DNA from 4 places in the Mesorhizobium sp. M0587 genome. Region 1 is predicted to be linked to each of the others. Evidence: predicted binding sites of a transcription regulator. Region 1 holds the regulator's gene; each other region holds the start of a gene.
What was found. The regulator LexA, encoded in region 1, represses DNA repair genes until DNA is damaged. The targets are predictions, from matches to a motif close to TGTTCNNNNTGTGTTCNG.
Positions count from the first base shown of each region.

Region 2: parE (DNA topoisomerase IV subunit B) is a predicted target of LexA. The motif match lies at 1,908-1,925, and genes of this name have one in related genera.
Region 3: NKI49_RS24785 (UvrD-helicase domain-containing protein) is a predicted target of LexA. The motif match lies at 1,739-1,756, and genes of this name have one in related genera.
Region 4: NKI49_RS07605 (single-stranded DNA-binding protein) is a predicted target of LexA. The motif match lies at 1,852-1,869, and genes of this name have one in related genera.

Region 1 covers NZ_JAMYQP010000060.1:782-8,527, forward strand. The annotation lists gene NKI49_RS31025 (DUF8608 domain-containing protein) at 1-257, shown strand, start outside; gene NKI49_RS31030 (DUF4062 domain-containing protein) at 259-1,341, shown strand; gene kynU (kynureninase) at 1,487-2,734, opposite strand; gene NKI49_RS31040 (TetR/AcrR family transcriptional regulator) at 2,865-3,515, opposite strand; gene lexA (transcriptional repressor LexA) at 3,978-4,715, shown strand; gene NKI49_RS31050 (ComEC/Rec2 family competence protein) at 4,709-7,174, opposite strand; gene gltX (glutamate--tRNA ligase) at 7,276-7,746, shown strand, end outside.
Region 2 covers NZ_JAMYQP010000006.1:197,546-205,291, forward strand. The annotation lists gene NKI49_RS08175 (type II and III secretion system protein family protein) at 1-770, opposite strand, end outside; gene cpaB (Flp pilus assembly protein CpaB) at 832-1,758, opposite strand; gene parE (DNA topoisomerase IV subunit B) at 1,996-4,044, shown strand; gene NKI49_RS08190 (FUSC family protein) at 4,089-6,155, shown strand; gene NKI49_RS08195 (DUF2336 domain-containing protein) at 6,152-7,276, opposite strand; gene NKI49_RS08200 (MaoC family dehydratase) at 7,430-7,746, shown strand, end outside.
Region 3 covers NZ_JAMYQP010000033.1:426-8,171, forward strand. The annotation lists gene NKI49_RS24780 (DEAD/DEAH box helicase) at 1-1,674, shown strand, start outside; gene NKI49_RS24785 (UvrD-helicase domain-containing protein) at 1,834-3,936, shown strand; gene NKI49_RS24790 (ASCH domain-containing protein) at 3,947-4,855, opposite strand; gene NKI49_RS24795 (DEAD/DEAH box helicase) at 4,887-7,746, opposite strand, start outside.
Region 4 covers NZ_JAMYQP010000006.1:65,086-72,831, forward strand. The annotation lists gene NKI49_RS07590 (MarC family protein) at 1-268, shown strand, start outside; gene NKI49_RS07595 (OsmC family protein) at 300-725, opposite strand; gene NKI49_RS07600 (DUF2306 domain-containing protein) at 778-1,191, opposite strand; gene NKI49_RS07605 (single-stranded DNA-binding protein) at 1,233-1,751, opposite strand; gene NKI49_RS07610 (ArsR/SmtB family transcription factor) at 1,977-2,291, shown strand; gene NKI49_RS07615 (SRPBCC family protein) at 2,288-2,761, shown strand; gene NKI49_RS07620 (ATP-dependent Clp protease proteolytic subunit) at 2,782-3,387, shown strand; gene NKI49_RS07625 (hypothetical protein) at 3,455-3,748, shown strand; gene uvrA (excinuclease ABC subunit UvrA) at 4,493-7,414, shown strand; gene NKI49_RS07635 (GNAT family N-acetyltransferase) at 7,449-7,746, shown strand, end outside.

The DNA.
Region 1 (7,746 bases):
GCGAAACCGTTTATATCGCCCTACATACCAGGCTGGAATCATGGTCGGCATCGGACAAGGACCATGCTGAGCTTTGCTTTGCGCTTAAGGAAGTTGGAAATCTCGGATCGCATGGCGATTCGGTGAAGCCAACACATTACTTTGGTTCTTTGGAAATATACTCTCATCTTTTAAAAGAACTTTTCGATAATAACGCAAAGAAAATGAAAGATCTTGCGCAAAGCATTCGCGACGAGATCAAGGCGAAGAAACCCTGACATGCACGACAAGCGATATTCCGTCTTCATCAGCTCGACCTTTGAGGACCTCAAGGCCGAACGGCAGGCGGTTCAGGATGTGGTGATCAGCGCAGGTGATTTTCCGGTACAGATGGAGTCTTTCCCTGCCGCCGACGAGGATCAGTTTGAGTTTATTAAGGCGCTAATAGACAAGTGCGATTATTATGTGCTGATCGTCGCGGGTCGTTATGGAAACCCCGCCGAAGACGGCTTGAGCTACACCGAAAAGGAATATTGCTATGCGGTATCCAAGGGCATTCCGATTCTGGTGATGCTGCACGGGGATCGGGGCAGCATTTCGGCAAAGGACAGTGAAGGCTCGGTGGAGGGCAGAAAGCGCCTAGATGCATTCGTTGCGGCAGTTGAAACAAACCGCCTACGGAAGACTTGGATAACCCCAGATGGCCTAAAGCTCGCTGTCCGCGAGGCACTGGAACATGCCAAGGCAACGAAACCGGCTGTGGGCTGGGTACGAGGTGACGCCGTTGCCAGTATGGAAGCTCTGGAAGAGCTAAACGAAGTCCGCAAAGAAAACGTCAAGTTTCGCGATGCAATTGGCAGTTTGGAAATAGCACTTGCGCTACCTCCGATCCCGGCGGCGGACGATCCAATTACTATTGATCTTTTGCCGAATACCCGCGGGCGGGGCTCTCCGTACGGCAGTACTGCATCCGTTCACGCCACATGGATTTCCACTTTCCCTATATTCTTCAACAACCTTCAATGGAGTACGAGTGACTGGAACAACGAGTACTCCTATTACATCAAGGATGACGAATCTTGTGTTGAAATAGGGTCTGCCATCGCAGGTGTGGTGGAGTCGGTTGATACCTCAAAGGCGTTCAAAATCAGCAAATCGACGTTGGACCGCCTCATGAGCTATTATATCGAAGCCGGACTAATGAACGCGGTAGGGGCGGAACAGGCGTTCACCGAGACAGCGCGGACGGTGGCTAGGCGTCACAGTATAGCGGGCGGGAGCCCGTTTGCATTCAAAGTATTTAGAGGAAAGATCGCGGTGACCCCCGCGGCGTCGGACTTGAGCGACGAAATACCCTTCTAGCTGCCCCGCGTCGGGCTACGGCAGCTACGGGCTCGAAGCGGTCATTTCGGAAGCGTCGCGCTGGCGACCGCAATGGGGTCGTTTGGCGACGGCCGGGAAAGCGCGTAACGCTTCCCCGGGGGAATTGCGTAAAAAACAAAGTTTCTCAGGTCACCGCCGTCTTGACCGCGAAGCGCGCGTCCTGCCAGGCGCCGGTGCGCAGGATATCCTCCAGCACCTCGACAGCCTGCCAGACGTCCTTGTAGCCGATATAGAGCGGCGTGAAGCCGAAGCGGATGGTCGACGGCGCGCGGAAATCACCGATGACGCCGTGCTCGATCAAGGCCCGCATCACCTGGTACCCGTGTGGGTGGAGGAACGACACCTGGCTGCCGCGCGCATCGCCGTTGCGCGGGCTTTCGAGTTCGAGGCCGTAGGCGCCACACCTGGCTTCTACAAGCCGGATGAACAGATCGGTCAGCGCGATGCTCTTCTTGCGCACCACCGCCATATCGACCTCGTTCCACAGGTCCAGCGCGCCCTTGAGCGCCCGCATCGACAGCACCGGCTGCGTGCCGCACAGGAACCGGCGGATGCCCGTGCCGGCCTCGTAGCCCTGTTCGAAGGCGAACGGCCGGGCGTGCCCCCACCAGCCGCTGAGCGGCTGCCTGATATCACCATGGTGCCGTTTGGCCGCGTAGATGAAGGCCGGCGCGCCCGGACCGCCATTGAGGTATTTGTAGGTGCAGCCGATGGCGAAATCGGCATTCGCGCCGTCGAGTTCGACCGGCAGTGCGCCTGCCGTGTGGCAGAGATCCCATACGATCAGTGCGCCGACCTGATGCGCCTTGCACGTCAGGGCGGCCATGTCGCGCAACTGGCCGGACTTGTAGTTGACGTGATTGACCAGGATGACGGCGACATGCTCGTCGATCAGGTCTTCGATATCAGGCGCATCGACGCCCTCGAGCCGCAGCACCGTGCCCGGCCGTGTCGAGGCCACGCCTTCCGCCATGTAGAGATCGGTCGGAAAGCTGTCGCCCTCGGCGACGATCACCGACCGGTGCGGCCGCATGCCGAGTGCGGCATGCAGCACCTTGTAGATGTTGATCGAGGTGGTATCGCAGACCACCGTCTGGCCGGCCGCGGCGCCAATCAGCCGCCCGAGCTGATCGCCGAGTTCGACCGGCATGTCGAACCAGCCGGCGGTGTTCCAGGCACGGATGAGATCCTGCGCCCATTCCTGTGTCGCGGCCTTGTTCAGTTCCTCGAAGACGGCGGGAGAAGCAGCACCCAACGAATTGCCGTCGAGGTAGATCACCCCTTCCGGCAAGACGAAGCGATCGCGCATGGCACGCAGCGGATCCGCGGCGTCCATCGCCTCGATCGCTGCCAGATCGGGAATTCTGCTCATGGTCACGATGTTCCCCGTTGAAAAGAGTGCGCCCGCGGCCGGGGCAAGGCTGGTTGAAATCAGACGTCAGGTCGCAACCAAGCTCCCGGCAGGAGCGACAGAAGGGCGGACAGGTAGGGAACCGCGATCATTATCGTGTACTCCTGTCGGCGGCTGTCGACGACCGGCCGTCCCTGTCGGGCGCATAGAGGCGCAAGAACAGGGTGAGCGCCCTGTTCGATCTTTGCTCGACTTCCGGCGGAGGCAGTTCCTCCAGGACCCCGACGATCCGGCGAACCTGAAGATCGCCGATCAAAAGACGGACGTAGATGTCGGCGGCTTCGGCAGGATCGTCACAGGCGATCAGGCCGTCCCGACTTGCGGTTCGAAGCAGGTCGCCAACAAGCGGCATTATGGTGTTGCGGCCGAATTGCGCGATCGATTGGCCAAGCGTGCCTGTATCGTTGACGTCGCCCGCCGCGGCGCGATTGAGCGCCACCGCCTTGTCGCCCGTCACCAGGGTCAGCAAGACCGGCCCTAGCAAGCCCAGGGTTTCGAGGGGATCGCGAGCCTGGTGAAGGGCGTCCTCCAGCAGCTTCCTTGCCTCTCCCGCATTGGCTTCGATCAGGGATCGAAACAGCACCTGCTTGTTGCCGTACCAGTTGTAGAGGGTTTCGTTCGACGCCGATGCCCGCTTGGCGATGGCAAGCAGGGACGCGCTTTTGTAGCCGGTTTCCCGGAGCACCGCGTAGGCGGCATGCTCTATCCGTGCGCGGCGCGCTGCCTGCTTCGGCGTGATCATTCATGTTCCTCCTCACAAACCGTATACTCTTATACGGTTTCGTCAAGCGAGCGGTAAGCAACGAGCAAAAAAGCGGCCCTTCGCGTCCTACGGTGCCTGGCCGCTTTCTGGCACGCAGTTGGCATTTTGGCTTCGTTTCGTTCACGAGCGACGGAGGTTTTTCGACCCGCCGAAACGCACCCGGCATCTGTCGGCAACACAGCTTGCGGGATTATGCCAAAAGTGGAGATCGATCGGCCCACAGGCCATTAACCGAAACAATTTCAATGGGCCCGAGCGCGCGTTGACGGCGGACCGCGCCTTTGGGATGCCGGTTGCGGGAGGCCACTTCGTTTCCGCAGCCTTAACAAATTCATTAAACTTTAAACAGTTGCGGAACACAACTGGAACAGATAGTGTTTGTTCTGGGTTTGTTTTTCTGATTCTGATTCAAACCCGTTGTTCAATGTCTTGGGGGCCGCCATGCTGACACGCAAGCAACATGAACTGCTGATGTTCATCCATGAACGACTCAAGGAAAGCGGCATTCCGCCCTCCTTCGACGAGATGAAGGAAGCGCTCGATCTCGCTTCCAAGTCCGGTATCCATCGGCTGATCACGGCGCTGGAGGAGCGCGGCTTTATTCGCCGGCTGCCCAACCGGGCGCGGGCGCTGGAAGTGCTGCGGCTGCCGGATTCGATCGCGCCGGGCCTCAATGCGGCAAAAAAATTCTCGCCAAGCGTCATCCAGGGCAGTCTTGGGCAAGGCAGCCTCGGCCGCCAGATCAAACCGGCGCAATCGCGGATGTCATCGGCTGGCAATGACGACGATGCGGTTTCCGCGGTGTCGATCCCGGTGATGGGCCGTATCGCCGCCGGTGTGCCGATCGATGCCATACAGCATCAGACGCATTCGATCTCGGTGCCGCCTGACATGATCATGGGTGGCGAACACTATGCGCTCGAGGTCAAGGGCGACTCGATGATCGAGGCCGGCATCTTCGACGGCGATACCGTCATCATCCGCAACGCCGACACGGCCAGCCCTGGCGAAATCATCGTAGCGCTGGTGGATGAAGAAGAAGCGACGCTGAAACGGTTCCGCCGCAAGGGAGCTTCGATTGCTCTCGAGGCAGCCAATCCCGCCTATGAAACGCGCATTTTCGGGCCAGACAGGGTCAAGGTGCAAGGCAAACTGGTCGGGCTGATCAGACGCTATTGAGGCGGCTGCGGTTTTACCGCTGGCTTGTCGGGTTTGTTGTAGGGCGGCAGCCCCCTCGCCTCGCGTGAAAATTTGCGTTGCGTGTGCCAAGGCCGGTATGGGCTGTCCACGGCGAAGCTGATTGTCGCTGGTGCGATCGCCGATTGGCGGTCGAAGAAGACGGCCGCACTGCCTTTGCGGGCGAGTTGCCGCTTGGTGACGACAAGCACCAGCGGGTTGTGACAGGGGTCATATGCCGTTGCATCATTGATGACGATCAGGTCGGCGAAACCGCAGGCTTTCCACGCATCCTTGCGGTCTTCGACATGCGCTATGATTGCACCCGATGAGTGCCTGGCGAGACAGACGCCTGATATGCAATAGAAAGGTGATCCCGGCGGCAGCCCGATGGAATCGGCGATGTCGAATTCGCCGTCTCCTTCGGTGAAGATTTCCGGCACGACGATGGTTTCGGATGTCAGGGCGCGTTTCCAGTTGTCGACGGTGAATTCGTTCGGGCGTGCCCGACTGACCGCAAGTTCGCCGCCGCCGATCGGCAGTGCGACCAGCCGCGCATCCTCCGAGATCAGCACATCCGGCGTGCGCGTATCGCCGACGATCAACAGACCGGCGAGCGCGAATGGAAGTGCTCCAAGCCGCAGCCATGTCGTTGCCATTGTCGCGATGACGAGGGCAATGGTCACCAACAGCACCGACTGCTGCGAAATCAGCCCGACGGCATCGACCGGCGAACGCTCGGAAATCCAGCTTGATATGGCGATCATGACAGTCAACCCCTTGCCCATCAGGTAAAGGGACGGCCCATCCAGCCCGAACGGCATCAACAGTGCACTGGCAACGGCCAGGAACATCACGAGCGTCACGATCGGCATGATGGCCAGATTGGCGAACAGGCTGAGCGGCGACACGCGCTGAAAATGCCAGATGGCGAAAAGTGCCGTGGCGCCGCCGGCGATGATCGACGTCATGGCAAGTCCGCCGGTCGCCAGCAGGAGTTTTCGCGTCAGGAAACCCGGCAGGGATCGCTTCGGCGGTGGCGGTCTGGTCTTTCCCGCACGGTGATCCGCCCAGCCGGCATAGGCGCCGACCAGCGCGGCGGTCGCGGCGAAAGACATCTGGAAACTCGGGCCGACCACTTCATGCGGCGACACCACGATGACGGCGATCGCCGAGATCGCCAGGTTGCGCATGGTCAGCGCCGCCCGATCGAACAGCACCGCGATCAGCATCACCGCCAGCATGATGAAGCTGCGCTCGGCGGCAACGACGACGCCCGAGATGACAAGATAGGCGGCAATCGAGCAAAGTGCCGCCACGGCGGCGTATTTCTTGACCGGCCGACGCGCTGAAAAATCCGGGAACAGGGCAAAGACGCCGCGCAGCAGGCCCATGATGGTGCCTGCGACCAGCGCCATGTGCAGTCCGGAAATGGAGATGATGTGATAGATGCCAGTACGGCGCATCGCTTCGTTGATTTCGTCAGGAATGCCGGCGCGCACGCCGACGATCAGCGCCGCGGCGATCTCGCCTTCGGCACCGCCGACAATGTCCCTGATGTGATCGGCGATGCCTTCGCGGGCGGTTTCCACCGCCGAGGAAAGGCGGGCCGACAGCGGCATGCCATCGTCACCTGTGGCGACGATTTTTGGATTGCCGAGAAAGAACCCGCTGCCGCCGATGCCCGCGAAATAGCTGTCGAAGGAGAAGTCGTAGCTGTCCGGCCGCACCGGGCCTGTCGGCGGAAGCAGCTTGGCATAGCCGGTGACCAGGGAACCGGCGGTCAGTTCGGCCGGTATCTTGCGTGCCGACAGCCGGACGCGCTCCGGCGCATAGCGCAGTATCGGCCGGGCGGTCGACATCACGTCGATGGTCAATCGGATGCGGCCAGTCTCCATCCGGTCGACCGAAACGACACGGCCTGTCACTTGCGTCGAGATTTCGGAGCCCAGCATCCGGGTCGCGGTCCGCCACGTCTCGACCTTCGCGGCAAGCAAGCCAGCCGCGCACAGGAACGCCGCCATGAGGCACAGGTGAGTTTTGGGCCAGGAACGCGAGACCAGAGCTAGGAGCCCCGTCAGCATGACCAGCGCCACAAGTTTCGCAAGGTCAGGCTCCGCCGCGAGCGAAAAATAGCCGATCGCTCCGCTCGCCAGACAGACCGGCACCAATAGGAAACCTATGCCGCGGTCGAGTTCCAGAGCCGCCGCCGTTGCAATGCCGCGGCGCAGGCGCGGCAGTGAAACCCGGCCGATCCGCCGGCGCACGCGCACAATCCTTCCGGCGTCCGTGGGCGGAATTGGCGCTGGGATATCCACCGGCAACGGTTGCCTGCCGGGAGCCTGCACGAGCGGCGATAACGACGGCAGCGGAACAGGCTGGGGCGTTGCAAACAGGGACCGTTCGCTGACGCCGGCAACAGCATCCTCGCCCTGATCCGAGCTCCAGCCTCGTCCAGCCATCGGGTCTGCCCCTTGCGCCCTCGACACCCTATGCTACATGAACGCGCAACGCGCGAAAGCCCGCGCACCGCACCCCGCTTCAGATGGTTTCCGAGAGCTCCATGTCCGACAAGGTCGTCACCCGTTTTGCCCCTTCGCCCACCGGCTACCTCCACATTGGAGGCGCGCGCACGGCGCTGTTCAACTGGCTGTACGCGAAGCACACCGGCGGCACGATGCTGCTGCGCATCGAGGACACCGACAGGGAGCGTTCGACCGAGGCTGCGACCACGGCCATTCTCGACGGGCTTTCCTGGCTTGGCCTTAGCTGGGACGGCGAGCCTGTGTCACAGTTCGAGCGCGCGCCGCGCCATCGCGAAGTGGCCGAGGAGCTGGTGCGCATGGGCAAGGCCTATTATTGCTATGCGACGCCCGCCGAGCTGGAGGCGATGCGCGAGGCAGCGCGGGCCAAGGGCCTGCCGCCGCGCTATGATGGCCGCTGGCGCGACCGCGATCCGTCGGAAGCGCCTGCCGGCGCCAAGGGCGCAATTCGCATTAAGGCGCCCACGGAAGGCGAGACGGTGGTGCACGAC
Region 2 (7,746 bases), on a different contig from region 1:
CGCTCTTCCAGCGCCTTGATGGCGATGTCGATCGAGACGCCATTCGACAAAAGTTTGCCGATGATCTCGCCTGTCCCTGCCGCCGTTATTGACCCCGCGGGCAACGCAACATTGCGCCCACCGATGCCATAGGCGAAATTGGCGGCGTATTTGGCGCCAAGGTCCTGGCTCGCCTGGCGGTTGATCTCGACGAAGCGGACGTTGAGCTGGACTTGCTGCGACGACGAGATGTTGACCGAGTTGATCACTTCCTCGGTGCCGGAAAAGCGCGTCGCGATCTTGTTTGCCTTTTCGGCGGCGACCGCGTCATCCGCCTCGCCCGACAACACGATGCGGCCATTGGCCGAGCCGACCTTGATCCTGGCGTCCGGCACGCTGGCGCGGATGGTGTTCGCCAGTTGGTCGGTGTCGAGCGTCACCTCGATGTCGACGGTGCCGACGAGCTGCTTGTTCTCGTCGAATAGCGCGATGCCGGTGGTGCCGAGATTGTTGCCGAGCACATAAAAGGATTTGTCTGTCAGCGGATTGACGTTGGCGATCTCCGGATCGCCGATGACGATCTGGTAGAAGGCCGCACTGGTCATGATGGTCTTGGGCTTGCCCTTGGCGACCTTGATCGACGCATTCCTGGTCGACGAGACATGGACGACGTCATTGTCCGCCTTGGCCGGGCCGGCGAAGATGCCGGCCGCCGCCATCGTCACCGCCATCGCCAGGGCACGCACGAAACGCGGCCGGCTTGCCATTCGATATTGATGTTGCCTGAACATTGTTCCCGTCCCGTCCGGTCCCCACCGGTCCTGCTCTGGTCCACTCAGGAACCTGATATTCCTATTTCTGGTCCCGCGCAGGAACCTGATATTCCTCGGCCTTCGTGCCACGCGTCACGATGACCGTCTTGAATTTCGGTTTCTCCGGCTCCTTGGTCATCGCCTCGAACAGCGAGCCGGCCGCTGCCTGGGCCTTGGCGGCCACCGATCCGCCGAAGGAAGAGATGGTGGTGACGCCGTCCCTGCCCTCGCCGCCTTCGCTGGCGGAACGAAGCGACAGCGACAGCGTGCCGACGGTGCGGGCAAGCGCAACTTTCTGCGCACCTTCGGTCGTCACCTCGAGCGTCACGGAGTTGGCGACCTGGGGCGTCGTCTGGCGCTCGTCGGCGCCCTGCCCGACGCTGAGCACCTTGGCGTCGGCGACCACGATCTCGGAGGTTATCGTCGAACCGGCCGCCCCTTGCGCGTTCTTGGCCACTTCCTGGATTTCGCCGGCATCGCGCGTCAGCACGACATCGACACGGTCGCCCGGCGTGACGAAGCCGCCGACACCGGCGATCTCGTCGGTGCGGATGGTCACCGCCCGCATGCCGGGCGTCAGCATGTTGGAGAGCGTCGCGCGGCCGTTCAGCCCCGACAATTTGGTGAGCAGCACCGGTTCGTTGACCTCGATCGGCGACAGCACCACGCGGCCGCCCTCCCCGAGCAATCCGTCGATGGTGGCAAAGGCGCCCTGCGGCAGGGAATCCTGCGGCCAGGGGATTTCGTTGAGCTTGGCGCGCTCGAGTTCCATCCCGTAGCGCAATGGCGCATTCGCGACCACGATGGTCTTGAACTCGATCGTGGGCGCGGCCGGAGCGGCGATCGACGCGGTTTTCTCCTGGGCATCGGCCTTGGCCTGGCTCTTGACCCAGAAATCCGCGGCAAAGATCGAGATCGCGCCGAAAACGGCGGCGATGCCGATCATCGTAATGGCCTTGCCCCTCACGCCGAAACCCCTGATGCCCATCGTTTCTTGTTATGTTGGGTTCACATTGGGCGGCATTGTTAAAGAATCAGGAATCCCGCGCGGCGGTGTCAGACCTATTTCAGCCCGCTTGGTTATCGAATGGTTTTAGGATAAGAGGAGGTAAATCCCCGAACGTAACAGGAACCTCCGTCGCCTGGCGCCGAAAAGCGTGGCAGTATCGGCGAGTGATTCGCAGCACCGGACCCTATGGCAGGCATGGACGACAACAACGATCTTTTCGGCAGTCTGGAGAAGCAGCCGGCTCGCACGCCGGCGCGCCCGGCGGATCCGCTCGTGCAAGCCACGAAGCGTCCTGCCGCGATCAGGGATGGCAGTGAAGGCTACAGCGCCGCCGACATCGAGGTGCTCGAAGGCCTCGAGCCGGTGCGTCGCCGGCCAGGCATGTATATTGGCGGCACCGACGACAAGGCGATGCACCATCTCTTCGCCGAGGTCATCGACAATTCGATGGACGAGGCGGTTGCCGGCCATGCCACCTTCATCGATGTCGAGCTTTCGGCCGACGGCTTTCTGACCGTCACCGACAATGGCCGCGGCATTCCGGTCGATCCGCATCCGAAATTCAAGAAGCCGGCCCTCGAAGTGATCATGACGACACTGCATTCGGGCGGCAAGTTCGACTCGAAGGTCTATGAGACATCGGGCGGCCTGCACGGCGTCGGCGTCTCCGTCGTCAACGCGTTGTCCGACCATCTCGAGGTCGAAGTCGCGCGTGGTCGTCAGCTATACCGCCAGCGTTTTTCGCGCGGTATCCCGGTGAGCGGTCTGGAGCACCTCGGCGAGGTCCATAATCGCCGCGGCACCAAGACCCGCTTCCACCCCGACGAGCAGATTTTCGGCAAGGGCGCGGCCTTCGAGCCGGCGCGCCTCTACCGCATGACGCGTTCGAAGGCCTATCTGTTCGGCGGCGTCGAGATCCGCTGGACCTGCGATCCCTCCCTGATCAAGGAAAAGGATCAGACACCGGCTAAGGCGGAGTTCCATTTTCCCGGCGGCCTGAAGGACTATCTCAAGGCCTCGCTCGGCGACGAATTCCAGGTGACGCGGGAAATCTTCGCCGGAAAAAGCGACAGGCAAGGCGGCCATGGCTCGCTCGAATGGGCAGTGACCTGGTTCGGCGGCGACGGCTTCATCAACTCCTACTGCAACACCATTCCAACGGGCGAAGGCGGCACCCACGAGGCCGGCTTCCGCAACGTGCTGACGCGGGGGCTGCGCGCCTATGCCGACCTCGTCGGCAACAAGCGCGCCTCGATCGTTACCTCCGAAGACGTCATGATCTCGGCTGCCGGCATGCTGTCGGTGTTTATCCGCGAGCCGGAATTCGTCGGCCAGACCAAGGACAGGCTGGCGACGATCGAGGCGATCCGCATCGTCGAAACCGCGATCCGCGATCCGTTCGATCATTGGTTGGCCGACAATCCGCAAGAGGCCTCGAAACTGCTGGAATGGGTGATCGCGCGTGCCGACGAACGCGTCCGCCGCCGCCAGGAAAAGGAAGTGTCGCGCAAGAGCGCGGTGCGCAAGCTGCGCCTGCCCGGCAAGCTCGCCGACTGCACGCAAAATGCCGCCGCCGGCGCCGAGCTCTTCATCGTCGAAGGCGACTCGGCCGGCGGCTCGGCCAAGCAGGCGCGCGACCGCGCCAGCCAGGCAGTGTTGCCCTTGCGCGGCAAGATCCTCAACGTTGCCAGTGCCGGCAACGACAAACTGGCCGCCAACCAGCAGATATCGGACCTGACCCAGGCGCTGGGCTGCGGCACGCGCTCAAAATATCGCGACGAGGATTTGCGTTACGACCGGGTCATCATCATGACCGACGCCGACGTTGACGGCGCCCACATCGCCTCGCTGCTGATCACCTTTTTCTATCAGGAGATGCCGGCGCTGGTGCGCGGCGGCCATCTCTATCTCGCGGTGCCGCCGCTTTACTCGATCCGCCAAGGCGGCAAGGTCGCCTACGCCCGCGACGACGCCCATAAGGACGAGCTTCTGCGCACCGAATTCACCGGCCGCGGCAAGGTCGAGCTAGGTCGCTTCAAGGGCCTCGGCGAGATGATGGCCTCGCAGCTCAAGGAAACCACCATGGACCCGAGAAAGCGCACGCTGCTCAGGGTCGATGTGATCGATGCCGAGGCCGCGACCAAGGATGCGGTCGACGCGCTGATGGGCACCAAGCCGGAGGCGCGCTTTCGCTTTATCCAGGAACGCGCCGAGTTCGCCGCGACGGAAGTGCTGGATATCTAGCCGCCAGCCGGTCTAGCCTGCGCTTCTGATGCGGAGACCAGCATGTGACCTGGGCACGGCTGAAAACCTATTTCGAGACGAGGCTCAGTGGGTTGACGCAGCCGACGCGCTCGGACTGGATTTTTGCCCTGCGCACCGTTTCGGCCGGCCTGATCGCGCTTCTGGCCGCCTATGCGCTGAAGCTCGATCATCCGCAATGGGCGATGATGACGGTGTTCATCGTTGCCCAGCCGGTTGCCGGCATGGTGCTGGCGAAGGGGTTCTACCGGTTGCTCGGCACGCTTGCCGGCGGCATCGCGGCGATCGGCATCACCACGGTCTTCGGCGCCAATCCCTGGGTGCTGGTGACGGCGCTTGCCGTCTGGATCGGCATCTGCACCCTCGTCTCTTCGCTGCTGCGCAATCCCGAAGCCTACGGCGCCGCCCTTGCCGGCTACACCGCGATGATCATCGGTCTGCCCGCCTTCGGACAACCGCATGTCGTTGTCGACCTCGCGGTCGCGCGCTGCGCCGAGATCGTGCTCGGTATCGTCTGCGCCGGCCTGACCAGCCGGCTCATCCTGCCCAAACTGGCCAGCGACGCCATCATCTCGCGGCTGAAACGCTGCATTCTCGATCTCGCCACCTATGCCGGCGGGGCGTTCTCCGGCGGTGACCCGGCAACGCTCTCCGGCCTGCATCGAAAGCTCGTCGCCGACACCCAGACGCTTGGCGAAATGCGCGCCTATGCCAGGCTCGAGGCGCCAAGCTTCGCGCCGCGCGCGCATCCGGTACGCCGCACCATCGGGCAACTGCTTTCGGCGCTATCGGCGGCACGCGCGCTGCATGCGCACGCCGCGCCGAAAAACGCGGCACTCATTCCGGTGCGTTCGGAGTTGCAGGCCCTCGTCGGCGAACTGGCAACCAAGCCCGGCGCATTGAACGATACGTCGCCGTGGATAGCACGGCTCGACGCGATTGCCGGCAAGGCCCGGCAAATGCCCGATGCCTCGGCCGACCAGGGTGACGACAGGGTCGGCACCATCACTCGCCTCATCATCGCCGCCGATTTCGCCGAAGCGCTAAAACAGGTGTTGCGCGGCCTCGATGCCTTGCGCGCGCCTGTCACACGCCCGACCCGCGACAGCCGGCAGCCGGCGCTGGTGGTGCACCGCGACTACCCCGGGGCATTCCGCAACGCCGTGCGCGCCGCCCTGGCCACGTTGCTGGTCGCCGCCTTCTGGCTGACGACGAAATGGTCGGAAGCGGCCGGCACCGTCATCCTCGTCGCCGTCGTGTCGAGCCTGTTTGCCGCTCGCCCCGACCCGGTGCAGGTGTCCTGGGGCTTCTTCAAGGGAACGCTGCTGGCGTTCCCCTTTGCCTTCCTGGTCGGCCAGATCGCGCTCCCCGCCCTGCCCGGTTTCGGCTGGTTCACACTGTTTGTGGTGCCGATCCTGGTGCCGGCGGCATTGGCCATGGCCAATCCGCGCTTTGTCGGCGTGGCGACGGCCTTCGCCATCAACTTTCTCGCCTTCCTCAGTCCGCATCAGGCGATGACCTACGACCCCGGCCCGTTTCTTGCCGGCTCGGCGTCGATCCTGGTCGGCATCCTGCTCGCGATCGCCGTCTTCATCGTCGTGCTGCCCGCCGACCCATTGCGCGCCGCCAGCCGCATCGTGCGCGCCATGCGCCAGGATCTGGCGCGGCTTTGCCTGCATGAGCGCGTGCCCAGGCGTTCCGCCTTCGAGAGCCTCGCCTATGACCGGATCAACCAGCTGATGCCGCTGGTGCAGAATTCCGGCAGAAAGGGCGATGCGGTTCTGGGTGGCGCCGTCGCCGCCGCCACGGTCGGCCTGGAAATCCTGAGGCTTCGCGGCGCAAGCCAGGACCACGCGATTCCATCCCAGACCGCACTTTCGATCACCAACTTTCTGAGAGGACTGGCGCGCGAACTGCTCTTCCACGCCCCCGGTTATCCGCAGACGTCGACCATCGCCGTCGCCCGGCAGTATGCGGCAGGCATTGCTGAGCGCAACGGCACGGCCGAATTACTGCAAACGGCCGCATCGCTGCGCATCATTGCCGCGGCGATGGAAGATTTCCCCGATTTCTTTGCGAGGTATAAAGGCTAAGCAGCGGCGATCGCCAGCGCATGATCTCGAGCATTCTCGCGCAGCGCATCGAGATGGATCGACTTGACCAGGGCGGCGAGATCGCCTTCCGCGGACTGCCCGCCCAGATCCTTGAGCATCAGCCAGCTGACTTCCTGGACGCCTGCGACGCGCTTGCCGTTGGCGACCTCACGCCAGATCTTCAGCGCGCGCAGGATGATGGCGTGCGTGGCGGCGGCCAAGCCGGCGCTGCGAAACAGCGCCTGCAAAGCCACGTCGTGCCCGCCGGCCAGCAGCGTTCTCACCCGCTGCCCGGACTGCTGGCTGAGCGCGACCAGCGCCGAGCCGAAGAAATCGACCTTGCCATGCGCGATGGTGCGGATGAGGAAGCTCGCGGTGAGATCGCCGCGCAGCCTGAGATGCTCGATGAGCGCGGCATGCTCTTCCCGGCGCGTGCTCTCGATCAGCGTCACCGAAGCTTTGACGCAGGCGTCCCGCATGAGGCGGTCGGCGCGTGCGGCCCCCATCAAGGCCATGACCAGTGGTGAGGTCTTGAGCGTCTCGCCGAGTTTGACGAGAAGCATGTGCCGGCAGTCGGCCGGCAGGCGGGCGTCCGATATCAGCGCCTCGCGGACCGGCGGCAGATGCCCGTGGCGTTCGGCCATGCGGCGGAAGCTCAGCGAGGCGATATCGGCGCCGCTATTGGCCAGCAACACCGCGCAGGCTTCCGCCTCGCCGACTTCGGCAATGGCCGCCGACAACGCCATCGAGACGAGCGGCCGGTCGGCGATCAGCTTCTGCGTTGCCTTCTGGCTCGCCGCCACGCGGTTGATCAGGTCGGCGTCGGTGAGCAGCGGCGAACGCGCCAGCACCATGCCGGCGACTTCCGGCTGGTCGGAGGCCAGCACGCTGATGATCTGCGGCGGTGCGTGGTGGCTCATGGAGAGCGCTTCGGCCATCGCCAACCGCACCTTCGACGAGGCATCGTCGAGCAGCAGCGTCAGCGCCGCTTCCGCCGCGCAGCGGTCCTCGAACGGCATGTCGGCATCGACATAGGCTCGGGCCAGCGCGCTTGCCGCGGCGGCTCGCTCCGATACCCTGGCCGTGTATATCCATTTCAGGAAATGCGAAACAACAACCATGCCCGCCTGCTAACGCCCCTTGCCAGAAGCTTTCTGACCCCGTTGAAGACGGTACGCAGAAATGGTTTACGAACGGTTCACCATGTTTATTAACTGGCTTGCGAGCCGGGTTCGCAGCGCCTATCAACCCGCAAGCAGCTAAGGAGAACGAAAATGGCCGGGCTTTATCTCCAGGAGTTCGTCGCCGGCCGTGTCTTCCAGCACATGCTGCGCAAGACCGTCACCGAGAGCGACAACATGCTGTTTTCGGTGATGACGCTAAATCCGCAGCCGCTGCATATCGATTTCGATTTCGCCGCCAAGAGCGAATGGGGCAAGCCGCTGGTCAACTCGTTGTTCACGCTCGGGCTGATGATCGGCATCTCGGTCAACGACATCACGGTCGGCACGACTGTGGCCAATCTCGGCATGAAGGAAACGGTGTTCCCGCATCCGGTCTTCCATGGCGACACTATCCGCGTCGAAACGAC
Region 3 (7,746 bases), on a different contig from region 1:
ACTTGGTGGGCGTTCTTTCGCCTTCGCGATCTGTCGGCCGAAGACTTGACGGACGAACGCAGCGGCCTGTCGGGCCTCACCTTCGTCGGCGAGGTCCCCGGGGCCGGAAAGCTGCCGACGCACCGCTATTCATTCATTCCGCAGGAAACAGACATTCGCGTCGAGGACGACCTGCACAACGTCGGCGGCGACAAGATTGGAACCACCGTTGCCGTATCGCAGGAGAACCGTACGATCGACATAAAAAAGACGGGCAAGTCCGCTGGTGTTCATCCCCAGGCGGTCTACGGCTCCAAGACTTTCGGCTCTGATGAACAGGCCAATTCCCTCGTGCGCATCGGCGAATACGTGGTGGACCACGGGCTGGCTGGCGATGGGCCATTTTGTGCGGCGCGCGATCTGCTGCTGCGCCTGGCTCCCCGCCTGCGGGGTGAGCCGATCAAGATTGATGGGGAGACAAGCTTGGCCGCAGCGATGCGGGTTGCCACGCTCTTCGATGGCGGCATCTTCCCAATACAAGGTCCTCCCGGCACCGGAAAATCGTTCACTGGCGCGCGGATGGTATGCGCGCTAGTTCGCGAAGGTAAGACTGTCGGAATCACCGCAAACAGCCACAAGGTCATCAGGAACCTGATCGACAAGGTCATCGAGGCAGCCGACGAGCATGGCGTCGACCTGACCTGCATCGTCAAGCCGAAGGAAATGGAATCCAATCAGCATCGCTTGGTTTTCGCGAAGAGCAATGCTGACGTGTATGGCGCGTTGAGCGGGTCATGCAAGGTCGCCGGGGGGACGAGCTTCCTCTGGTCGCGGGCCGATGCATTTGCATCAGTCGATGTCCTCGTCGTGGACGAAGCGGCTCAGATGTCGCTGGCAAATGTGCTGGCGATTTCGCAGGCAGCTCACACGGTTGTCCTGCTTGGCGATCCTCAGCAGCTGGATCAGCCGATGCAGGGAAGTCACCCGGACGGAACCGATGTGTCGGCGCTGAACCATATCCTTGATGGCGAGAAAACGATTGCCGCCAACCAGGGTCTCTTCCTCGAAGAGACATGGCGGCTCCATCCGGATCTCTGCGCATTCACGTCGGAACTGTTTTATGAGGGCAAGCTGAGGTCGAGACATGGTCTTGAGGGCCAGATCATCTCAAGCGGTCCGATAAACGGATCCGGCCTCAGGTACTTACCTATCGCCCACCGGGGAAATCAGAATTCCTCACCTGAAGAGGCAGAGGCCATTCATCGTCTCGTCGATCACGTGCTGCGGTCTGATACGCGTTGGATCAACAGGGAAGGCAAAGAAGCGCCCATCACCCTCAACGATATCCTGATCATCACGCCCTACAATGCGCAGGTCTTCGAACTCCAGCAGCGCTTGCCCGGCGCCAGAGTCGGTACGGTGGACAAGTTTCAGGGTCAGGAGGCGCCGATCGCAATTTATTCGATGGCTTCGTCAACGCACGCAGATGCTCCACGAGGCATGGAATTCCTTTACAGCCTGAACCGCTTCAACGTTGCGACATCGCGGGCCAAATGCCTGTCGATCCTCGTTGCGGCACCGGAGGTGTTCGAAGCGGAGTGTAAGACACCACGACAAATCCAGCTTGCCAACGCGTTCTGCAGATATCTTGAGATGTGCTCGGAAATCCCATTGCCTATGACGCGTCAGCATTGACCTCCCGGTCTTAGCCTTCGAGTAGAGCCACAGCTTGAGCTTGCAACTGCGCTGTCGCGCTCCGTGTTCGAAACTTGCTCACGCTGCGGTCCACGGGGCAGACTGCAAGCTGAAGTCAATAGATTCTGTAGACCATCGCCTCAGTTTGGGAACACTAACATGGCTGACGCACAAGCTATTCCGACCAGGCCAATTGACGTCTCCGATCAGCAACTTGACGAATTTCAGCAGCGGTTCTGTAAGGCCCCCGGGGGCAATCTGCGCCTCCTTGCTCCTGCTGGCAGCGGTAAGACACAATCTCTCTTATGGCGGTGTGCAGAGCTGTATCGCCGAGCGGATTCGAAAGGACGTTTCCTTGTCGTGACTTTCACGCGAGCCGCGCGTGACGAACTTCGCGCACGACTTTCAAACCCCGATTTCGCGTTTATGGCGGGTGCTGTCGAGGTGGTGACTCTGAACGGCTGGGGCTTCAAAAGGCTACGCGCCAATCATCACAGCCCGCGCCTGCTGGTAAGCGAATTCGAAAAGTCAGGTTGCGTGCGAAATACATTGCAGCCCGTCTGGCGCAAATTCCCACGGATTGAGAAGGCTATGGAGGCGCAGCCCTACGTTGTTGACAAGATTCTGAACGGCCTGATTGAACGACTGAAATCATTAGGCTTTGACCATGAAGCTCCGAGCATTTGGGCGGCCCACGACCAGATGGACTACCTCATGCGTCTGGGCTTGCTTTGGCAAATCCAAAATCTAATCGACCAGTTGGCCGAATGCGAGATACTGGCCGACAAACGCCTTGAATCCTTTATCGAAGATGTGCTGCCGTTTTGGGTCGACAGTTGTCAGACGATGATTGGGCAGGCTCTTTTTTCATTGGAAGATCAGAAATATGTCGCGTTCCTGGATCTGCGCCGGCAGATTGCGGAGGATCGCTTTCCCACCGGCGGTTCGCGGTACACACAGGTACTCGTGGATGAATTCCAGGACATCAATCCGCTTGACCTCAACCTCGTCCGAAAAATCGTCGATCTGCACAAGGCTGACTTGACGATCGTGGGGGATGATGACCAAGCCATCTTCGAGTGGCGGGGGGCGACGCCTCACTACATCCTGCAACCTGATCAACATTTCGATCGTGAATTTTCGACCCACATCCTGGAACGAAATTATCGTTGCCCCAGAAATCTTGTAGCGGCGTCACAAAAGCTGATCGTTAACAACAAGCGTCGAGAAGATAAGCGCGTCGTTGCGATGCAAACGGCAGATGCAGAGGTCCAAATCGTGAGGAGCGACAGGTTCGTCGAATCCATCGATGCTGTGATGGATGAAGTGCGGTCTTTCCTCGCAAGCAACAGACCAAATGCGAAGCTTGCCATTCTTTCCCGCAAACGCGCGCAACTTATCCCGTATCAGGTTTTGATGGCGAGCGAGGATTTGCCCTTTTGTGCAGCTGAGGATCTTCAGATTTTCATGAGTGGTGCCTTTGAAAAGCTGCGGCATGCACTGCAGACATGTGCAATGGCGCGAGCCAATTTCAGGCCGCCTGCGCTTGTGGACGACATTGTCAAGCTTTGCGACCTGGTGAAACGGTATCCGTTGAAAAAGGCGGAACGAGAAGCATTGGCCGCCCATTTGCGCACGAGCCGACCAAAAAGCTACAGCGACGCGCTCGATGCGATAGCAGCCTACCGCGGATCATTGAAAGGCCTCAACGAGGATGGGGCCGCCGGCCTCGTTTTCTGCCGGGTGCTGCGCGACCTCTTGGATGCGCCGACGGTAAGGGATGCAATCGCGGCATTGGGTGCGGGCTTTGCGGGGCTCAACCAGGATTATGGCAAATCGCAGGAAGACATATTCTACACCGACCCGCCCTTCCTCTACTTGGCGGAATTTGCGGGACGCTATGAGGACGACTTCCAGCGTTTTATTGATGATCTTGACAGCGCACGCGATACGCTTGCTCGGCTGCCGGGCGAGGAGGACGCTTCAGGCGCTGCCGACGAACTGTGGCGCCGACCAGTTCATCTGATGACAGCGTTGCGCGCGAAGGGCAAGGAATACGATACCGTCGTCATACTTGATGCCAATGATGGCATCTGGCCCTTGCGCCGGGCGGAAACGGCAGAAGCCAAGGAGAGTGAGCGACGCTTGTTCTATGTGGCCATGACAAGACCAAAGCGCCGTCTCATGATTACGCTTAGTGGAAGGATTGGAGACCAACCCGCCAACCCGTCGCCGTATCTGACGGAAGCGGGTCTCTTGTAGCGCTCCGCGTTCAAGCGACCTCAACGGCTTGAAGGATGGCTCCGAATGCGGATTCCGCTCGGAGCGCGGACACAAACCAGCCATGCGCTTCAGGCTCCTGACCCTCATATGGGGCGAATGCGCGAAAAGCGCTGTGTCTGAACACATAATGGCCCGATCTACCATTCCTGAATCGCTCAACGCCAGGAATTCCATCGATTGCGGTTTCAGCCTTCTTGTCCACCTCCGGCGGGAGGAATACCCTGAATTGCGGCTCGGACTTCGGCATCCGGTCGACGAAGACAAAGCGCTTGCCCCTCCGTGTAGTGACCGACAGTTCAAGCATCTTGGTCTGCGGACTTCTGCGCGGCTTGACGGCGAAGCCGAGCTCTTCAGCCTTTAGCACGAGCTTGGATTCGAGGGAGGGGGATATTTGCGGTTCCTTGCCAGATGACCTGGGAGAAGAATCGAATTTCTCCTCTGCATATCGGCGAGACGCTGAAGGGGGCAATGCAACGGACACCGCCTGCACTGTCGCGGCGTTCGACCGATTTAAGATAGCCGAATGCTGTTGCACGGCACGCATGGTTTCGACATCCAGATCGACCCAAGTAACGGGCCCGGAGGGACGTGTGAAAGGAACGGGCGCAGAAAACCGGTGGGCGTCTACCAGTACCCATGGTGTCAACCAGCCAGCTTGCGTCACCTCTTGAAGTCTGCTCGACGGGACACCGTGAAACTCGATGGAATCTGCCAAGCCGGACGCTGACAATTGCGGCAGGACGTCGACGAGTTTAACTACGCCTTCGATTTCTCGGCTGCCTTTACGAATGAGTGCGATCCTCCCGCGGATCGAGGTGGGCTGGGTTCGCAGCTCCCACGTCTTGTGGCCATCCAGGATCAGATCGATCCATGGCTCTCGAACGATGAGCGCTTTCATTTGCTTACTCTGATGTGAGGGATCGGATGGATCAATGCGTCGAGATGGTGGCCCCGAATAGAGCGCCCAAATCTCCATCCGACACGGGCGGCGCCAGCATGTTGCGCGAAAGCGAACGCTTTCGGCTCAGGAGGCGGTCCAGCGTGACGTCGAAGGACGCGTCGCCCAATACTGGATGAATCGCTATCGGCAGATGGATAGTCACCGGCTTGTCCTGCCCGATGCGATAGCAACGGTCATTGCACTGATCCTCAACCGCCGGATTCCACCAGCGGCTAAGATGAATGACGTGGTTCGCCGCCGTGATGGTGAGGCCAATTCCGGCCGCCTTCGGGGACAGCACCAGTAGATCGAAGCCCTTTTGCGCCTCCTGAAACCGTTTGACATATTCCTGTCGCCGATGGCCGGGCACTTCACCGTTGATGATTGTCGGTTCGGCGTGCAGATCGAAGAGAGTGACGACAACTCCAGCGAAGGCTTTCTGAACGGCACGGTCTTCGATGAAGATCAGCGCCTTATCGCCCGCTGATTTGACTTGCCGCAAGATTTCGATCGCCCGTGTCAGCCGTGCGGACTGACCGAGCCAAGTCGCTGCCGATTGGCTGTCATAAGGATCGACCTCCCTGGCTCCTTCGGGATGCAGGGAAATCCCGCGCAACGCGTGAATCGCCTTGAGCATCGCTCCATGCGAGCGCTCGCCTGCCTGGGCGGAGCGAACGGCCTCCATATAGGCCTCCGCTTGTGCACCGGGCATGTGCGTCTCGTAGGACATGATCTTCTTTTCAGGCAGCCCCTCTATGTGGTTTTCCTTCATTCTACGAAGCATCATTGGTGGCCCGTTGGCCTGCGGCTCGTCGAGCTTGTGCTTGAGCGCCCTGAGATTATCCGGCTGGTCCTCGGTATGAGCCTCGGAAAATCTCTTGAGGTCGCCTAGAAATCCGGGCGCCACTCTATCCATGATACACCACAGATCCTCGAGCCGGTTCTCGATGGGCGTTCCCGTCAGCCCCAACACGAAATCGGCGTTCATCGCCTTGGCGGCATGAGTATTGATAGTGCGTGGATCCTTCACCTTTTGCATTTCGTCGAACACCGCGACCGAATAGCCAACCCGCGCGAAAGCGCGATGATTGTCGGCAAGGGTTTCGTATGTGGTCAGGACCCAATCGGCGCGCTTCAAGGCGTCTGTGTCGAGGGAGTCCTCGGGAGACCAGGATTCCGATCGTGGCCGCTTCAGCCTCTTCAATCCCGGTCCGAACGCATCCATCCTGTCTCCCAGCGCATCCGGCGCAAGATGCTGTTCTGCCTCGGCGATCCAGTTGTTCAGAAGCGCCGTCGGTGCAACAATCAGGATCGGGCCTCGCTGCAGCGGCGTCAGCGATGCTGCTTGAGATTTCCGGTTCGCCCTGGTCCAGGCCAGAAAGCCCAAAGCCTGAAACGTTTTTCCCAAACCCATGTCGTCGGCCAATAGCACACCCGGTCGCCCCGCCACCCATGCATTGAGCAACCATGACAATCCCGTTTGCTGGTGCGGCTTTGCCCTGGTGCTCCCCATCAGTGCTGATGGCACTTCCAGCGGAATGGATGCAATCCGCCTAGGAGCAGCAAGCACATAGTCGGCGTCTTCCAGATTCTGCCTGATGAGAAGGACTTGCCTGTCGTCTTGTGTCAGTACCTCATCGCTTGCGGTCTGGCCGGGTTCTTCCCCCGTTTGGTCGATGCCGACCGGAGCAGAATCAACTGGCGCAATGTGAGCAAGCGCGCCCTCGACCCCGGATACGGAATAGTCCGTCCCCATAACGGCGACGGTCTCGTGTCCTTCGACCTTGGCGGCCTGAACCTCGTGCGACAGCTGCTCCACGCCCTCCTGGCTGAAGATGAGGGTCTTGTCGCGCAACTTCAGCGCGAAACCTTCTGGCAGCCACTGACCCGCCTTATTCTGCAACCAGGGAAGCGCTGGCCTTTCCCACACGCCAAGGCCGAGAACGCGTTCGGAATATTGTTGTGTCTCGACAAAAAGCGACGCGGCGACGGCATCGGCCGCCTCCCCGCCCAGCGCTTCCGAGAGCGCCGGTCGAGGGTTGCGGATAAAGGCCCGTCGCGCTTCCCGTGGAGCGGAGCGCATCTTTCGGACCACATCCAGCGCCTGCTTCAGATCAGGATCAAGGACGACGAAGACATTGCGCCCAAGGACATAGGCATTGTGGGTGTGGCCGTTGGCCTCGTAGCGCTCGGAAACAAATTTCTGTTGCAGTTCCGGCGGCAGAAGCGCGTCGGCAATTTCGTCGCGAAGCTTCCCCGTTGGTTCGTCCTCATCACCTTCGACGGCGGGCGCCACATCCTCGAGGGTTGCCGCCTTGCCTCGGCTCATCAGGACGGGCGTAAAGTCGGGGCCGTTTGACGTTTCCCTGACATCGAGCGCGAAGGACCCTGCCTGATAGATCGTAAGGCTGGAGAGATATTGGTCGGATTTGACCTCAAGTCCCGTGCTCTCGCGCAACGCTTCCTGTACCGGTTGCCACAGACCGATGCGAACTTCGATCGGTTGCCCTGCGCTCGCATTGTAGGATTCAATGGCCTCTGTCAGCCGGAACAATGCACCGGTCAGCCTCCCCATGTCCTCACCGACCGTCACGAAAGCTCCGGTGCGGATTCCGAGAACGGGGCGGGTATTCGCGTCGTACCAGCGAACGCGGATTCGTCCGGTCGCCGAATCAATCCTGTCCTCGAAAGAGAGCGTTGCCGAGAGATGGGCCAACGGAGCTATTCCAAGCGTGCTGGCAATCGATGCCGGCAATTCAGTCACGGCAGCGTGGGACAACACCACCGAAGCCGGCTCTTCGCGAGCCTCCTGTCTGGCCGCCGCCGACAAGATCATGCGCGCCGCGACG
Region 4 (7,746 bases), on a different contig from region 1:
GATCCCGCTGATCGCCGGCCCCGGCGCGATTTCAGCGACGGTGCTGCTCTCCGGCTCGTTTCAGGGTTTTGGCGCGCAGGCGGCGCTGGTCGGCATCATCTTCGTCTGCCTCGCCATCACCTATCTGGTGTTCGTGCTGTCGGAGCGCATCGACCGCATCCTCGGCCAGACCGGCCGTTCGATCCTGACCCGCCTGCTCGGCGTCATCCTGGCCGCACTTGCCGTGCAGTTCGTCGCGGACGGCATCAAGGCATTGATGGTGGGGTGATGCCGCGACGGGCCGCCTGTCGACGGCGACCCTACTTCGCCGTCATATCGATCACTTCGAAATCGTGGGTGATCGCAGCGGTCTTGGCCAGCATCGCGGAGGCCGAGCAGTATTTCTCGATCGAAAGATCGATCGCCCGCTTGACCTTGTCGCTGGAGAGCGCCTTGCCCTTGACGACGAAATGCATGTGGATGCGGGTGAAAACCCTGGGCTCGGTTTCGGCCCGGTCGGCGTCGAGCTCGACCACGCAGTCCTCGACCGCCTCGCGGCCCTTTTCGAGGATATGCACCACGTCATAGGCCGAACAGCCGCCGGTGCCGATCAACACCAGCTCCATTGGGCTCGGCCCCGGCGTTTTACCTTCCGGTCCGAACGCAGTCCCCAGCACGACCTTGTGGCCCGTGCCGGATTCGCCGACGAAGGTGCGTTCCTCGACCCATTTGATGCGTGCTTTCACCTGAAACATCCTTTCGCCGCAACACTGTCCATGCCTGGGACTAGAGAAGAGTTCACGGGCCGCTACGCGCGACCCCGAAGACCACGTCGTGCATGACCCTGCCCGGCAACAGCGTGAAGATGCCGGCGCCGACCAACGCAAAGACATACAGCGCAATCATCGCCTTGCGGTGCTTGGCGACGCGGTGATTGCGTGCATGCCAGACCGCCAGCGGCACCGTGACCAGCACCAGGATCGACAAGAGATTGATCGGGCTGAAAGGGCCAAGGAGCCGTATCTGCTGGATCCAGAAACTCGAGATGGCGACGGCCAGCATCAGCGCCGCCCAGAGATAGCCCATCGCGCGGTGGCGCAGCGTGCCTTTCGGCAGCGCCAGCTGCGCGCCGCCTATCGCCAGCGCGGCAAAAGCCGCAAACGCATGCCATGGGATCGGAGGACGTGCCGATAGGAGCGGTCCGAGCGACATCGCGCCCTCTCCTCAGATGCCCGTCACGCCCGTGTCGATGCTCAGAACGGAATTTCGTCGTCCAGCTCGCGCGAAGAACCGCCGCCACCGCCGCCCTTGGAAGCGCCGCCGCCGCGATTGAAGCTTTCGCCCGGGCTGGACTGGCCGAAATCGGAGCCACGGCTGCTGCCGCCGGAATAGCCGCCGACCTGGCCGCCCTCGCCCTGTCCGCGCGCGTCGAGCATCTGCAATTCGCCGCGGAACTTCTGCAGCACGACTTCCGTCGTGTATTTGTCGGCACCGGTCTGGTCCTGCCACTTGCGGGTCTGCAGCTGGCCCTCGACATAGACCTTCATGCCCTTCTTCAAATACTGCTCGGCGACCTTGGCGATCCCCTCATTGAAGATGACGACGTTGTGCCACTCGGTCTTTTCCTTGCGCTCGCCGGAATTCTTGTCGCGCCAGCTTTCCGACGTGGCGATGCGGATGTTGACGACCGGCTCGCCCGAATTCAGGCGACGGATTTCCGGGTCTGCGCCGAGATTGCCGACCAGAATGACTTTGTTGACGCTACCCGCCATGATATTTCTCCGCGCTCGTCCGAAACAAATTTTTGTCGCAGCACCTTACAGGTTGCCGACAGTCGCCGCCTGCTAAGGCTGGCTTTTCCCACAAGGTTTTTGTTCTCTTTTCGTTCTACACGCATTACTGCCGATTGTCAAGGAATGGCAGCAATGCTGGAAGCCTACATATGGGTTTCAAAACAGCCCTTGCCAAACCAATAAGTATCGACTTATGCTTTTGTCATGATCGAAGCCGAGATTTTCCGAGCCCTGGCCGACCCTACGCGCCGCGCCGTCTTTGAGCGTTTGGCAACAAGCGAGATGAGCGTGTCGGAACTGCGCAGCGGCATGACGGTGTCGCAGCCGGCCGTGTCGCAACATCTGGCGGTTTTGCGCGGAGCCGGCCTCGTGACCGAGCGGCGCGCCGGCCGCAACGCCTATTATCGCGCCGATCCGCGGGGGCTTACACCCCTGCTCTCCTGGATCGAACGCTACCGGGCCTTCTGGCCGGATCGCATCGAAAGGCTGAAGGCGGTTTTGAAGGACATGGACCAATGAAGCACGAAAGCCAAACGGAAGCCGCTCTCGATGCGATCGAGTTCGAGTACGACCTCGCCGAGCCGCCGGAAAAAGTATGGCGGGCGCTGACGGTGCCGGAACTGCTCGCGGCCTGGATGATGCCGAACGATATCAGGCCGCAGACCGGCAGCCGTTTCGCTTTCGCCGGGCCGGAGGCTGCGATCGAATGCGAAATCCTTGACGCCGAACCCGAACGGCTGCTGCGCTATTCCTGGCGCGAGCAGCCGGGCGATGCCAGGCAGGACGCGCTCGACAGCATCGTAACCTTCACGCTCGCCCGCACCGTTTCCGGCGGCACGCATCTGCGCATCGTCCATGACGGCTTTGCCCGCAAGGCAATGCCCGCTGTTGCCACGGCGGGTGCCGGATGCCGGCTTTCGCTGGGACTGCGCGGGCCCGCGAAACCCGTCGCCGCGAACACATCTTTGCCGATGCTGCGCGCGGCCTGACCAGGACAATGGAGAAGATTATGAGCGGTGTTGCCAATCTGGTGCCGATGGTGATCGAGCAATCGAGCCGCGGCGAACGCGCCTTCGACATTTTCTCGCGGCTGCTGCGCGAGCGCATCATCTTCATCAACGGCGAGATCAACGACGACACCTCGGCGCTGGTCTGCGCACAGCTTCTATCGCTGGAATCGGACAATCCCGACAAGGAGATCTCGCTCTACATCAACTCGCCGGGTGGCGTGGTGACCAGCGGTTTCGCCATCTACGACACGATGCAGTACATCAGCTGCCCGGTGTCGACCGTCTGCATGGGCTTTGCCGCTTCGATGGGATCGTTCCTGCTGATGGCGGGTTCGCCGGGACGCCGCATTTCGCTGCCCAACGCCACCATCCTGCTGCATCAGCCGCTGGGCGGTTTCCAGGGCCAGGCCTCCGACATCCAGCGCCATGCCGAGCGCATCGGCCAGACGAAACGCCACATGACCGAACTCTATGCGCAGCATTGCGGACGCAGCTACGAAGAGGTCGAGCGAACGCTGGACCGCGACCACTTCATGACCGCCCGCGAAGCCCAGGCGTGGGGCATCGTCGACCACGTCTTCGACACACGCAAAAAGGCGGCGTGAATCCGGTTGCCGAAGATTTGACGATGGCTGTCTGGTTCCGTCGGCGCCACATGACTATAAATGAGGAATGGCCTACCTTCTTCCGTCCAGAACTTCACACCGCATCGCCATTGCGATGCTCGCCATTGCCGGCCTGGTGTCCGGCACGGCACGCGCCGAAGACAACTCGCCACGGAAAGGCGCCCTGCCCGGCGTGAGCAGCGAGTATCGCATCGCCAGGCCGGCTCCGCAGCCCGAGTCCGACGACGCGTTCCCCAGCAACGGCGACGGCCAGTTCAAGATCGGCGACACGGACGTCAGGATTTCCGGCAGCATCACTGTCGATGTCGGCGCAGGTTCGATCAAGCCCTCCAACCGGTGACATCAGCCGGAGGGTTTGCGATTCATCTTCTCAAGGTCCGCGCTATTGGGCGGGCACGCTTTTGGAGATCATCTCGCCTAAAAGAATAGCCCCGCCGTGCTTTGCGCAAACGGACGGGGCTTCTCTGGATTTAAAATCCAATCTCTTGCCGGGAATATACTGCCGGCGTTTGATTTCGGATGCTTCGCGGTGTTCAGCCGACGATCCGACTAGCAGTCTCTGATTTTAACGGTACGGCAGGTTCATGGTTTGCCTGGCGGCGAAACCGCCAACTCTTGGCACTTATGCCCGCCGCGGCTCCATCGCGATGTGGAGCCCTTTGTGATGGTCAGGTGGCGTCATGCTCCGCTCCTTTGTCCATTGCGTCCTGTCGTCGTCCCGAAGCTCAAATCGCAAATGCCTGCGGCGTCTCGCAGGCCGCCCCTGGGCGGCGAGGCCATCGAAAGACGGCCGGCTTCGGTTGACGTCTGGAGTCTGCCCCCCTCTGTCGGGGACGTCAACCGTTCAAATAGGCTGATTAAAAAATGTGATCGAACCTCATGCACCAGGGCTCCATGCACAGCTTTTGTCAGGAGCATGTTCGGCCTTTGTTCTTTCTGCTTGCCCCTTCGCGCGAAAGACGGTTAAACGCTTCTGTCGGGAGTTGTGGCGTCTCTCGACGTGGCGGCAAAAAAACCTACATAAGGGATGGCCGGGAAAAGCCCGCCAATCCCACGAATTCCAGATCTGAGGCGGCGACCGGCTATGGCCGACCATAAATTTCTTTCCATTCGCGGGGCGCGCGAACACAATCTCAAGAACGTCGATCTCGACCTGCCGCGCGACAGCCTGATCGTCATGACCGGCCTGTCGGGCTCCGGCAAGTCGTCGCTCGCCTTCGACACCATCTATGCCGAAGGCCAGCGCCGCTACGTCGAGAGCCTGTCGGCCTATGCCCGGCAATTCCTCGAAATGATGCAAAAGCCGGACGTCGACCAGATCGACGGCCTGTCGCCAGCCATCTCCATCGAACAGAAGACCACGTCCAAGAACCCGCGTTCGACGGTCGGCACCGTCACCGAGATCTACGACTATATGCGGCTTCTGTTCGCGCGTGTCGGCGTGCCCTATTCGCCGGCCACCGGCCTGCCGATCGAAAGCCAGACGGTTTCGCAGATGGTCGACCGGGTGCTGGCGGTCGAGGAAGGCACGCGCCTGTTCATCCTGGCGCCGATCGTGCGCGGCCGCAAAGGCGAGTACCGCAAGGAATTGCTGGAGCTGCAGAAGAAGGGATTTCAGCGCGTCAAGGTCGACGGCGTCTTCTACGAGATTGCCGACGTGCCGGCGCTGGACAAGAAGTACAAGCACGACCTCGACGTCGTCGTCGATCGCATCGTCGTGCGCGGCGATCTCGCCACCCGGCTTGCCGACTCCATCGAGACCGCGCTCAAGCTCGCCGAAGGACTGGCGGTGGCCGAGTTCGCCGACAAGCCGCTCGACGCCAGCCAGACCGGCGAGGATTCGGTCAACAAGTCGAAGAACGAGACGCATGAGCGCATCCTGTTCTCCGAAAAATTCGCTTGCCCGGTGTCCGGCTTTACCATTCCGGAGATCGAGCCCAGGCTGTTCTCGTTCAACAACCCGTTCGGCGCCTGCCCGACCTGCGACGGTCTCGGCAGCCAGCGCGCCATCGATCCCAATCTCGTCGTACCGGATGAGAACCTGTCGCTGCGCGACGGTGCCGTCAGCCCATGGGCGAAATCGACCTCGCCCTATTACGTGCAGACGCTTGAGGCGCTGGGCAAGGCTTACGGCTTCAAGCTCGGCGACAAGTTCAGGGATTTGAGCGTCGAGGCTCAGGAGGCGATCCTGCGCGGCACAGGCGAGCGCGAGATCACGTTCCAGTATGATGACGGCCTGCGCTCCTACAAGACGACCAAGACTTTCGAGGGCGTCATCCCCAATCTCGAGCGGCGCTGGAAAGAGACCGAATCCGCCTGGATGCGCGAGGAGATCGAGCGCTTCATGTCGGCCACGCCTTGCCCGGCCTGCAAGGGGTATCGGTTGAAGCCCGAGTCGCTGGCGGTGAAAATCGCCGGCAAGCACATCGGCGAGGTCACCGAACAGTCGATCCGCAACGCCGACCAGTGGTTCACCGACCTGCCGGCGCAGCTCAACGACAAGCAGAACGAGATCGCGGTCCGCGTGCTGAAGGAAATCCGCGAACGGCTGCGCTTCCTCAACGATGTCGGGCTCGACTATCTGACGCTGTCGCGCAATTCCGGCACGCTGTCGGGCGGCGAGAGCCAGCGTATCCGGCTCGCCTCGCAGATCGGCTCCGGCCTCACCGGCGTGCTCTATGTGCTGGACGAGCCGTCGATCGGCCTGCACCAGCGCGACAACTCGCGCCTTCTCGATACGCTGAAGCACCTGCGCGACATCGGCAACACGGTCATCGTCGTCGAGCATGACGAGGACGCCATCCTGCATGCCGACTATGTCGTCGACATGGGGCCGGCCGCCGGCATTCATGGCGGCGAGATCATCGCCCAGGGCACGCCGCAGCAGGTCATGGCCAATCCCAATTCGATCACCGGCAAATACCTGTCGGGCGAACTGGAGGTGGCGACGCCCAGCGTGCGGCGCGAAGCGAAGAAGAACCGGCGCCTGAAAATCGTCGGCGCGCGCGGCAACAATCTGAAGAACGTCACCGCCGAAATCCCGCTCGGCACCTTCACCGCCGTCACCGGCGTGTCGGGCGGCGGCAAGTCGACCTTCCTGATCGAGACGCTGTTCAAGGCGGCCTCCCGCCGCATCATGGGCTCGCGCGAGCATCCGGCCGAGCATGACCGCATCGAGGGCCTCGAATTCCTCGACAAGGTCATCGACATCGACCAGTCGCCGATCGGCCGCACGCCGCGTTCGAACCCGGCCACCTATACCGGTGCCTTCACGCCGATCCGCGACTGGTTCGCGGGCCTGCCGGAAGCCAAGGCGCGCGGCTATCAGCCGGGGCGCTTTTCCTTCAACGTCAAGGGTGGCCGCTGCGAGGCCTGCCAGGGCGACGGCGTCATCAAGATCGAGATGCACTTCCTGCCCGACGTCTACGTCACCTGCGACGTCTGCCACGGCAAGCGCTACAACCGTGAGACGCTCGACGTGCTGTTCAAGGGCAAGTCGATCGCCGATGTGCTCGACATGACCGTCGAGGAAGGCGTCGATTTCTTCGCCGCGGTGCCCGGCGTGCGCGACAAGCTCGACACGCTGAAGCAGGTCGGCCTCGGCTATATCCATATCGGCCAGCAGGCGACGACGCTGTCGGGCGGCGAGGCGCAGCGCATCAAGCTCGCCAAGGAACTGTCGCGCAAGGCGACCGGCAAGACGCTCTACATCCTCGACGAGCCGACCACCGGCCTGCATTTCCATGACGTCGCCAAGCTTTTGGAAGTGCTGCACGAGCTGGTCGACCAGGGCAACACGGTGGTCGTCATCGAGCACAATCTCGAAGTGATAAAAACCGCCGACTGGGTGCTCGACCTCGGCCCCGAAGGCGGCGACGGCGGCGGCGAACTCGTCGCCTCCGGCACGCCGGAAGCGATCGTGCGCGAAAAGCGCAGCTACACCGGCCAGTTCCTCAAGGAATTGCTGGAGCGGCGCCCCGGAGGCAAGCGCGAAGCGGCGGAGTGATGGGCGGCCCGCTTGGCGCCTGGAGAGCTTTTGAATGACAATCAGAAGAGCGCTTGCCGGTGATCTCCAGGCTATCGTCTCACTGACGGAAGCCGCCTACGCGCCCTACACCGCGCTGTTCGGCGCACCGCCGATCCCCGTCACCGAGGACTATGCGCCGCGCATCGCGCGCGGCGAGGTCTGGCTCTTGGAGAGCGGCGGTGAACTTGCCGGGCTGCTCACTTTGGAGCGGCATGACGATCACGCGATGATCTTCTCCGTCGCTGTTGCCCCCGAGTTCCAGGGCAAGGGGTTCGGCATCACGCTCCTCAAACACGCGGACGAACAGACCC